Regions from separate parts of the Variovorax sp. OAS795 genome, predicted to be linked through region 1. Evidence: riboswitches for the same ligand, from Rfam matches in the RefSeq annotation. Region 1 holds a riboswitch; the other holds the start of a gene.

Region 1 (4,408 bases):
AGGTGCCTAGGGCAGTTTGCGGCCACCAGTTGCTCGCCTTCGAGCTTGGTTCGGCCGTACACGCTGAGCGGGCCGGTGGCGTCGTCTTCTTGCCAGGGCTTGCTGCCGCTGCCGTCGAAGACGTAGTCGGTGGAGTAGTGCACCATCAGCGCGCCGATCTGCCGGGCGGCCTCGGCGACGACACCTGGCGACGTGGCGTTGAGCTTGCGCGCGAACTCGGGCTCGCTTTCGGCCTTGTCGACGGCGGTATGCGCTGCGGCATTGACGATGACGTCGGGGCGGACCTTGCGCACCGTCTCGGCCAATTGCTCGGGGCGGCTGAAGTCGGCGTGCAGGTCGGTGCTGTCGAAATCGAGCGCCACCAGTTCACCCAGCGGCGCGAGGCTGCGCTGTAGCTCCCAGCCCACCTGTCCGCCCTTGCCCAGCAGCAGCAATTTCATGCCGCGGCCTTGCCCGCGGGTGCGGCGTCGTATTGCTTCTCGACCCATTCGCGGTAGGCGCCGCTTTGCACGTTGCGCACCCAGTCGCCGTTGGCAAGGTACCACTCGACCGTCTTGCGGATGCCGCTGTCGAAGGTTTCGGCGGGCTTCCAGCCGAGTTCGCGTTCGAGCTTGCGCGCATCGATGGCGTAGCGGCGGTCGTGGCCCGGGCGGTCGGTGACGTAGCTGATCTGCGCCTTGTAGGGCTTGCCATCGGCCCTGGGGCGCAGTTCGTCGAGCAAGGCGCACACGGTGTTGACGATCTCGATGTTGGGCTTCTCGTTCCAGCCGCCGACGTTGTACGTCTCCCCGAGCTTGCCGGCTTCGAGCACGCGGCGGATGGCGCTGCAATGGTCTTTCACGTAAAGCCAGTCGCGCACCTGCATGCCGTCGCCGTACACAGGCAGCGGCTTGCCGGCCAGCGCGTTGACGATCATCAGCGGGATGAGTTTTTCGGGGAAGTGGAACGGCCCGTAGTTGTTGGAGCAGTTGGTCGTGACCACCGGCAGGCCATAGGTGTGGTGCCAGGCGCGCACGAGGTGGTCGCTGGCGGCCTTGCTGGCCGAGTAGGGACTGTTGGGCTCGTACTTGTTCTCTTCGGTAAAGGCCGGGTCGGTCTTGGAGAGCGAACCGTAGACCTCGTCGGTCGACACGTGGAGGAAGCGGAACGCGGCCTTCTGGTCGGCGGGCAGCGCGCTCCAGTGGCCGCGCACGGACTCGAGCAGCCGGAAGGTGCCGAGCACGTTGGTCTGGACGAAATCTTCGGGACCGTGGATCGAGCGGTCGACGTGCGATTCCGCGGCAAAGTTCACGATGGCGCGTGGCTTGTGCTCAGCCAGCAGGCGGTCGATCAGTGCGCTGTCGCCGATGTCGCCCTGCACGAAGATATGTCGCGCATCGCCTTTGAGCGAGGCGAGCGTTTCCAGGTTGCCGGCGTAGGTGAGTTTGTCGAGATTCACGACTGGCTCGTCGCTTTGCGCAAGCCAGTCAAGTACGAAATTGGCGCCGATGAAGCCGGCGCCGCCGGTTACCAGGATCATGAGTCCCCCGAAGTTGTCGAACAATCGCCGCGAGGCGAATCAACCGGCGATTATCCCATCGGTCTGAACGGTCAAGTTCGAGAGTGAACACCTTGGCGCTTGGGCCTACAATGCACGTACTGCAGGAGAGCGGGTGGCACTTTTGTGCTACTCCACCGAAGGCGCAAACTCCCATAAACGCTCAGGTCGGCCCAGCGAAATTCCACAATTTCGGCAAAGGCCTGTACTGCATCAACTGATACGCCGTCTGGAGAGCCATCACCTTGCGTGATGCACCGAAGGAGCAAACCCGCTGCGGGCGCAGCGGGTGAATCTCTCAGGTACCAAGGACAGGGGGAGCGGCAACTTGGACGGCGTCGTCCGGTTGCTTGCTATTGAATCAGTAGCACTCCGACTCCGCCGTTCAAGCGCCAATCCTAAAAGGTACTTGAAATGCGTGTGATCGTTCTTGGCGCCGGCCTGCTCGGCGTGACTTCGGCCTACTACCTGCAGCAACTCGGCCATGAAGTGACCGTGGTCGACCGGCAAGCCACGCCGGCGGCCGAAACCAGCTTCGCCAACGGCGGGCAGATCTCGGTGAGCCATGCCGAGCCCTGGGCCAACCCCAGCGCGCCGCTCAAGGTGCTGCAATGGCTCGGCCGGGAAGACGCGCCGCTGCTCTTTCGCATTCGCGCCGACATGCGCCAGTGGCTCTGGGGCCTGCAATTCTTACGCGAATGCACGCCGGCGCGCACCCGGCACAACATCGAGCAGATCGTTCGCTTGGGCACCTACAGCCGCGACGTGCTGCAGCAACTGCGCCGCGACACCGGGCTGGACTACGACCAGCGCACCCAGGGCATCCTGCACTTCTATACGACGCAAAAAGAGTTCGACGGTGCCCTGGCGCCTGCCGAGCAGATGCGCGCGCTGGGCTGCGAACGCCAGGTCATCTCGGCCGACGAGGCAGTGAAGATCGAGCCCGCCCTCGCCCACATCCGCCCGAAGCTGGCCGGGGCGACATACACCGCGGAGGACGAATCCGGCGACGCGAACCGCTTTGCGCGCGAACTCGCCCAGCGTGCTGCCGAGGCCGGCGTGAAATTCCTGATGAGCCACACCATCACAGCGCTGCGAGAGGCCGGCGGCACCATCGATCACGTGGAGGCCACCGACAGCGAAGGCCGCTTCCAGCGCATCCGCGGCGACGCCTTCGTGATGGCGATGGGTTCGCTCAGCCCTCTGCTTGCAGCCCCGCTGGGCATCCGCCTGCCGATCTACCCGGCCAAGGGCTACTCCGTGACGCTGCCGGTGAAAGATGCCTCCAAGGCCCACCAGGTCTCGCTCACCGACGACGAGTTCAAGCTCGTGTTCTCGCGCTACACCTCGGCCGGCGGCGAAGCAGGCGACCGCCTGCGCATTGCAGGCACCGCGGAGTTCAACGGCTACGACCGGGACCTGAACCGCGTACGCTGCGAGGCCATCGTGCGGCGCGTCGAAGAACTCTTCCCGGGTGCCGGCGACACCACGCAGGCCCAGTTCTGGACCGGCCTTCGCCCCGCGACGCCAAGCAACGTGCCCCTCATCGGCAAGACGAAGCTGCCGAACTTGTACCTGAACACCGGCCACGGCACGCTGGGCTGGACGCATGCCTGTGGTTCGGGCAAGTCGATCGCGCGCATCGTGAGCGGGCTCGCGCCCGAGGTGGATTTCGCGTTCACGGGCATGCCCGCGCGCGTGCCGCAGCTCGCGCAACCCGCGTTGGGTTGACGCTCACGCCTTGAACGTGACCCATGGCTTGAGCCGCACGGCGCACCGGATCAGGCCCGCGCTTTCCTGCGCGTCGATCACGGCGCCGATGGGCTTGTAGGCTTGCGGCGCCTCCTCGATCCTGCGCTCCTCGCGCAGGGTCACGCATTGCCAGTCGGCGCTCTCCTGCAGGTTCATGGTGCCGCGCAGTGCACGCACCTCCTGGCGCCGCATCCGGCGGCCCGCGCCATGGCTGCATGACCACAGCCAGTCTTCATGGCCCAGCCCTGTCGCGAGAAACGAGTGATCGCCCATCGAGCCGGGAATCAACGCCAGGTCTCCGTCGTGCGCCGGCGTTGCGCCCTTGCGGTGGATGTTCATCCCGTGCTCGGGCAGCACCACGTTATGCGGCACGTCGACTACCAGTTTCGATGCGGTCGCCCCGAGCAGTTCCGCGAAGTCCTTGCGCACCAGTTCGGCCAGCACGACACGGTTGGCCCACGCATAGCGCGCAGCCACGCCCATCGCCTCCAGGTACTCCTGCGCCAGCGGGCCGGAAAGTCCGTACAGGCCGCTGCGCGGATGGCGCAGTCCTTGCGGCCACTCCGCCTTCGCGCGGTCCATCCAGCGGCCGCCGACGTGAAAGCCGATGTCCCGCGAGCCGCTGTGAATCATCACGACCACCTCGTCGGTCTTCAGGCCGGCGCGGTAGGCCGCATGCCGGTCCATCACCTGATCGACGACCTGCAGTTCCACGAAGTGGTTGCCGCCGCCCGGCGTGCCGAGGCAGGGATCCCGAAAAACTTCGTGGCGCGTGCCGACGTAGGCTTCCGGCGCATGCCGCGCGCTGCCGCCAAAGCTCGCAAGGCCGATGCAGCCGCCGATCTCCGCCTGCAGCCGGTCGCGGTCGACGGACGCCCACAGGCCCGCGCCGTGGACCGCATCGAGGAAGGCGGCCGGGCCCGCATCGAACAGCGCCTTGAAGGCAGCCGTGTGCACCGGCACGTCGCGCCCGTTGTCGAGCAGGCTGCGGGTGAGGCGGTCGATGAGTTGCGTCTTGCGCGGCGCCACCTGGTCCAGCGTGAGGCCGGTGGTCAGCAGCCGCATGCCGCAGTTGATATCGGTACCCACCGCGGCGGGGATCACGAAGTCGGGGTCGGT
Region 2 (4,408 bases), 2.9 Mb from region 1:
GGCGTCAAGCGCGTGCTCGACGCCGTGGTCAGCCTTGCGGCGCTGGCGCTGATGCTGGTCATCCTGTGGTGGGGCTGGGACTACGCCATGCGTGGCCGGGTGCAATCGATGGCCGGGCTCGAAAGCCTGTCGATGATGTGGTCGTACCTCGCGATGCCGGTCGGCTCGGTTTTCTGCCTGTTCGGCATCGTTGGTAATTTTCTCGATCCCAAGCGGCTTGAGCTGGAGACCGCGCAATGACCCCAGTCATGGTTGCAACGATGGTGCTGTGTTTCGCACTGTCGGTTTCGGTGGCCGTGTCCATCGGGCTCGCGTCGATCCTGGGCATCCAGGTCGCCAACGTCAACATGCTCATTTCCGTGAAGGAGATGTTCAATTCGATCAACAAGTTTCCGCTGGCGGCCATCCCGTTCTTCATCCTGGCCGGCAACCTGATGGAAACCGGCGGCATCTCGCGCCGGCTGGTCGAGTTTGCCAAGAGCATCGTGGGCGGCGTGCAGGGCGGCCTGCCGATGACCTGCGTGCTCACCTGCATGATCTTCGCGGCGGTGTCGGGTTCGTCGGTGGCCACCACCTTCGCCATCGGCGCCATCCTGATCCCCGCGCTCATCAAGCACGGCTACCCCACCGCCTACGCGGCGGCGCTGCAGGCCACGAGCGCCGAGCTGGGCGTGATCATCCCGCCTTCGATCCCGATGATCCTTTACGGCGTGAGCGCCGAGGTGTCGATCGGCGAGCTCTTCATTGCGGGTTTCGGCCCCGGCATTCTCATCAGCCTGGCGCTGATGCTGTTCGTCTGGGTCTACTGCAAGTGGCGGGGATGGGGCAAGAACGACGGCGAGGGCCGCATGCCTTTCGGCAAGGCGGCGTGGCAGGCGGGCTGGGCGCTGCTGATGCCCGTCATCATCCTGGGGGGCATCTACGGCGGCATCTTCACCCCCACCGAGGCTTCGGCCGTGGCGGTGTTCTATGCGCTGGTGGTGGGCGTGGTGATCTACCGCGAGATCAAGCCCAAGGACCTGTACCTCATCCTGCGCAAGTCGGTGCTGTCGTCGGCGGTGATCATGTTCATCATCGCCAACGCGGGCCTGTTCGCGTTCCTGATCACGCGCGCGGGCGTGCCCGACGCCATCGGCCACTGGCTGCAGGAGGTGCTGAAGTCGCCCGCGATGTTCCTCCTGGGTGTGAACGCGGCGCTGTTCATCATCGGCATGTTCATCGAGACCAGCGCAGCCATCATCGTGCTCGCGCCCATCCTCGCGCCGGTGGCGGTGCACTTCGGCATCGACCCGGTGCACTTCGGGCTCATCATGGTGGTGAACCTCGCGCTGGGCATGATCACCCCGCCCTTCGGCGTGAACCTGTTCGCGGCCTGCACGGTGGCGCGCATCTCGCTCGACCGGATCGTGACGTACCTGGTGCCCTTCGTGCTGGTGATCCTCGCCTGCCTGATGGTGATCACCTACGTGCCCTGGATCTCGCTGGCGCTGCGCGACCTGGTCTACGCCAAGTAGCCGCGGACGCCAACGACAAGACGGGCAGCCTCATCGGCTGCCCGTTTTCGTTGGGGGACGTGTAGTGCAAAGGTTTCACGAAGATGTCACCGGCTGCAACGATGCTCCGGTCCTCGATCTTCTGAAAAAAGCTGTTGCGCCATGTTTCCCACCAAGACCGACAAGGCCCGCGACGAACTCCAGGGCGGGCAGCGCACGCTCAGCCAGCGCGAGCGTGCATTGCTGCTGATGGCGGACGGCCGACGCTCGCTGCGCGACTTCAGCCCGCTGTTCGCGAGCCCCGGCGAAGCCGAGCAGGCCTTGCAGGGGTTGCTGAACCGCGGCTACCTGCACTGTCCGGCGGCGGACGTGCCATCCGCCCCCGCAGCGCCCGTCGACCGCATCGCGGAGCCGCCGCCGGCTGCCGCATCGGCGGATCATTTCGACGGAAAGCGTTCCCTGGCCACCACGCGCATGTTCCTGTTCGATATCTGCGAACGCATGTTCGTCCGGCGCGACCCCCGGTTTGCGCAACAGATGCGCGACGCACTGCGTGAAGCCCGCGACCGCGAGGCCATGCTGACGATTGCTGCGCTGATGCTCTCGGAGGTCGAGAAAAGCGCCGGCGCCGAACGGGCCGAATCGCTGCGCGCGCGTATCGCCAGGTTGCTCCCGCACGCCTCCGAGACCGTGCACTGAGCCGGCAGCCGCATCGGCGGGCGGACCGTGGCGCCGCGATCCACTACACTTGCCAGGGTCAGGAGAGAGCTTCGCCATGCGAGGCCGCCGAAGGCGCAGGGGTTTCCCGAACGCTCAGGCAAAAGGACTGACAAGGCGCTGGCGGATGCCGGCGTTTCCTTGCTGGAGAGAGGCCCCTGCCCGCACCGATGCGCGCGGCGGCCCACCGAAGGAGCAAACCCCGATCGTGGGGCGAATCTCTCAGGTAAAGCGGACAGCAGGGGTGGCCCATGGCTTTGCGCCATGGAATTCGACTGCCCCTTTGGAGTGCCCCGTGGCCGCTTCCGCTTCATCATCCGACGCACCATTGCTCAAGACGCCGCTGCACGACCTGCACGTGGAACTGGGCGCCCGCATGGTGCCTTTTGCCGGCTATTCCATGCCCGTGCAGTACCCCGCCGGGCTCATGGCCGAGCACAAGCACACGCGCGACGCGGCCGGGCTGTTCGACATCTCGCACATGGGCCAGCTGCGCCTGGTCGGGCCCGACGCCGCGGCCGCCTTCGAGACCCTGATGCCGGTCGACGTGATCGACCTTGCACCCGGCAAGCAGCGCTACGGCCTGCTGCTGAACGACGAGGGCGGCATCCTCGACGACCTGATGTTCTTCAACGAAGGACACGGCTCGCTCTTCGTGATCGTCAACGGTGCCTGCAAGGTGGCCGACCTGGCGCACATCCAGCAGAAGATCGGCGCGCGCTGCGACGTGCAGCCCATGCCCGATCACGCGCTGCTTGCGCTGCAGGGGCCGCAGGCCGCCGCCACGCTGGCGCGGCTGTCGCCCGGCATCGAGCGCTTCGTGTTCATGACCGGCGGGGCGGTGCAGATCGGCGGCATCGCGGCCTTTGCCACCCGCAGCGGCTACACCGGCGAAGACGGCTTCGAGATCTCGGTGGCTGGCAAGGACGCCCGACGCCCTCGCCCGCCTGCTGCTGGCCCAGCCGGAGGTCAAGCCCATTGGCCTGGGCGCACGCAATTCGCTGCGCCTGGAAGCCGGGCTCTGCCTCTACGGCAACGACATCGACACCACCACCACGCCGGTCGAGGCTTCGCTCAACTGGGCGATCCAGAAAGTGCGCCGCGCCGGCGGCGCGCGCGAAGGCGGCTTTCCGGGCGCAGCCAAGGTGCTGGCCCAGCTCGGCGCCGCCACCGCCGGCGCCGCGGGCCGCACCGACCACGACACGCTGAAGCGCAAGCGCGTCGGCCTGGTGGCGCTGGAACGCATTCCGGTGCGCGACGGCACCGTGCTGCAATCGTTCGAAGGCCAGGACATCGGCATCGTCACCAGCGGCCTGCTCGGTCCCACGGCCGACCGTCCGATCGCCATGGGCTATGTGGCAACGGCATTTTCGGAACCCGGCACCCGCGTGCAGGCCATCGTGCGCGGCAAGCCGGTTCCGATGGAAGTCTCGACCCTGCCTTTCGTGCCCACGCGCTACTACCGCGGCTAGGCCCTCCGGCCTCAGATCCATTTTTTCCACGAGGAGTTTTTCACCATGAGCATCAAGTACACCAAGGACCATGAATGGGTCTCGGCCGAAGGCGGCGCGGCCACTGTCGGCATCACCGTGCACGCGCAGGACGCGCTGGGCGACGTGGTGTTCGTCGACCTGCCGGAAGTCGGCAAGACCTTCGCCCAGGGCGAAGTGGCCGGTGTCGTCGAATCGGTCAAGGCCGCGGCCGATGTGTTCATGCCCGTCTCGGGCGAGATCACCGAAGTGAACGAAGCCCTGCGCGCCGACCCTTCGCTCGCCAACACCGACCCGCTGGCCACCGGCTGGTTCTTCAAGGTCAAGCTCAGCGAGCCCGCGCAGCTGGACGCATTGCTCGACGCCGCCAGCTACGACAAGTTCGCGGCCGAGTCTTGATGCGCTGCTGAAAACGGACTTCCGCTCCGCCACCGTCCCCTGTTCGCCCTTCACCTTCGCCATGTCCAGCCACGCCCTCCCCTCCCTGCAAGAACTCGAGAACGCCGAAGAATTCCTCGCCCGCCACATCGGCATCGATGCGGCGGACGAGGCACGCATGCTGCCGGTGATCGGCTCGGAAACGCGCGCGGAACTCATCGACGGCATCGTGCCCGCGGCCATCCGCCGGGCCCGGCGGATGCGATTGCCGGCGCCCGTCAGCGAGGCCGACGCGCTGGCTGAGCTGAAGGCCATCGCGGCGAAGAACAA

The links. Region 1 has a riboswitch for glycine ahead of ABID97_RS05655 (D-amino acid dehydrogenase). Riboswitches for the same ligand answer to the same signal wherever they lie in the genome.
Region 2: another riboswitch for glycine. It lies ahead of gcvT (glycine cleavage system aminomethyltransferase GcvT); the one in region 1 lies ahead of ABID97_RS05655 (D-amino acid dehydrogenase).

What each region holds. Positions count from the first base shown of each region.
Region 1 is NZ_JBEPOH010000001.1:1,187,569-1,191,976, reverse strand. It holds gene rfbD (dTDP-4-dehydrorhamnose reductase) at 1-440, opposite strand, end outside; gene rfbB (dTDP-glucose 4,6-dehydratase) at 437-1,519, opposite strand; glycine riboswitch at 1,632-1,724, shown strand; glycine riboswitch at 1,757-1,862, shown strand; gene ABID97_RS05655 (D-amino acid dehydrogenase) at 1,952-3,268, shown strand; gene ABID97_RS05650 (RtcB family protein) at 3,272-4,408, opposite strand, start outside.
Region 2 is NZ_JBEPOH010000001.1:4,054,863-4,059,270, forward strand. It holds gene ABID97_RS19630 (TRAP transporter small permease) at 1-240, shown strand, start outside; gene ABID97_RS19635 (TRAP transporter large permease) at 237-1,514, shown strand; gene ABID97_RS19640 (hypothetical protein) at 1,656-2,192, shown strand; glycine riboswitch at 2,242-2,332, shown strand; glycine riboswitch at 2,345-2,459, shown strand; partial or broken gene gcvT (glycine cleavage system aminomethyltransferase GcvT) at 2,587-3,682, shown strand; gene gcvH (glycine cleavage system protein GcvH) at 3,728-4,099, shown strand; gene gcvP (aminomethyl-transferring glycine dehydrogenase) at 4,161-4,408, shown strand, end outside.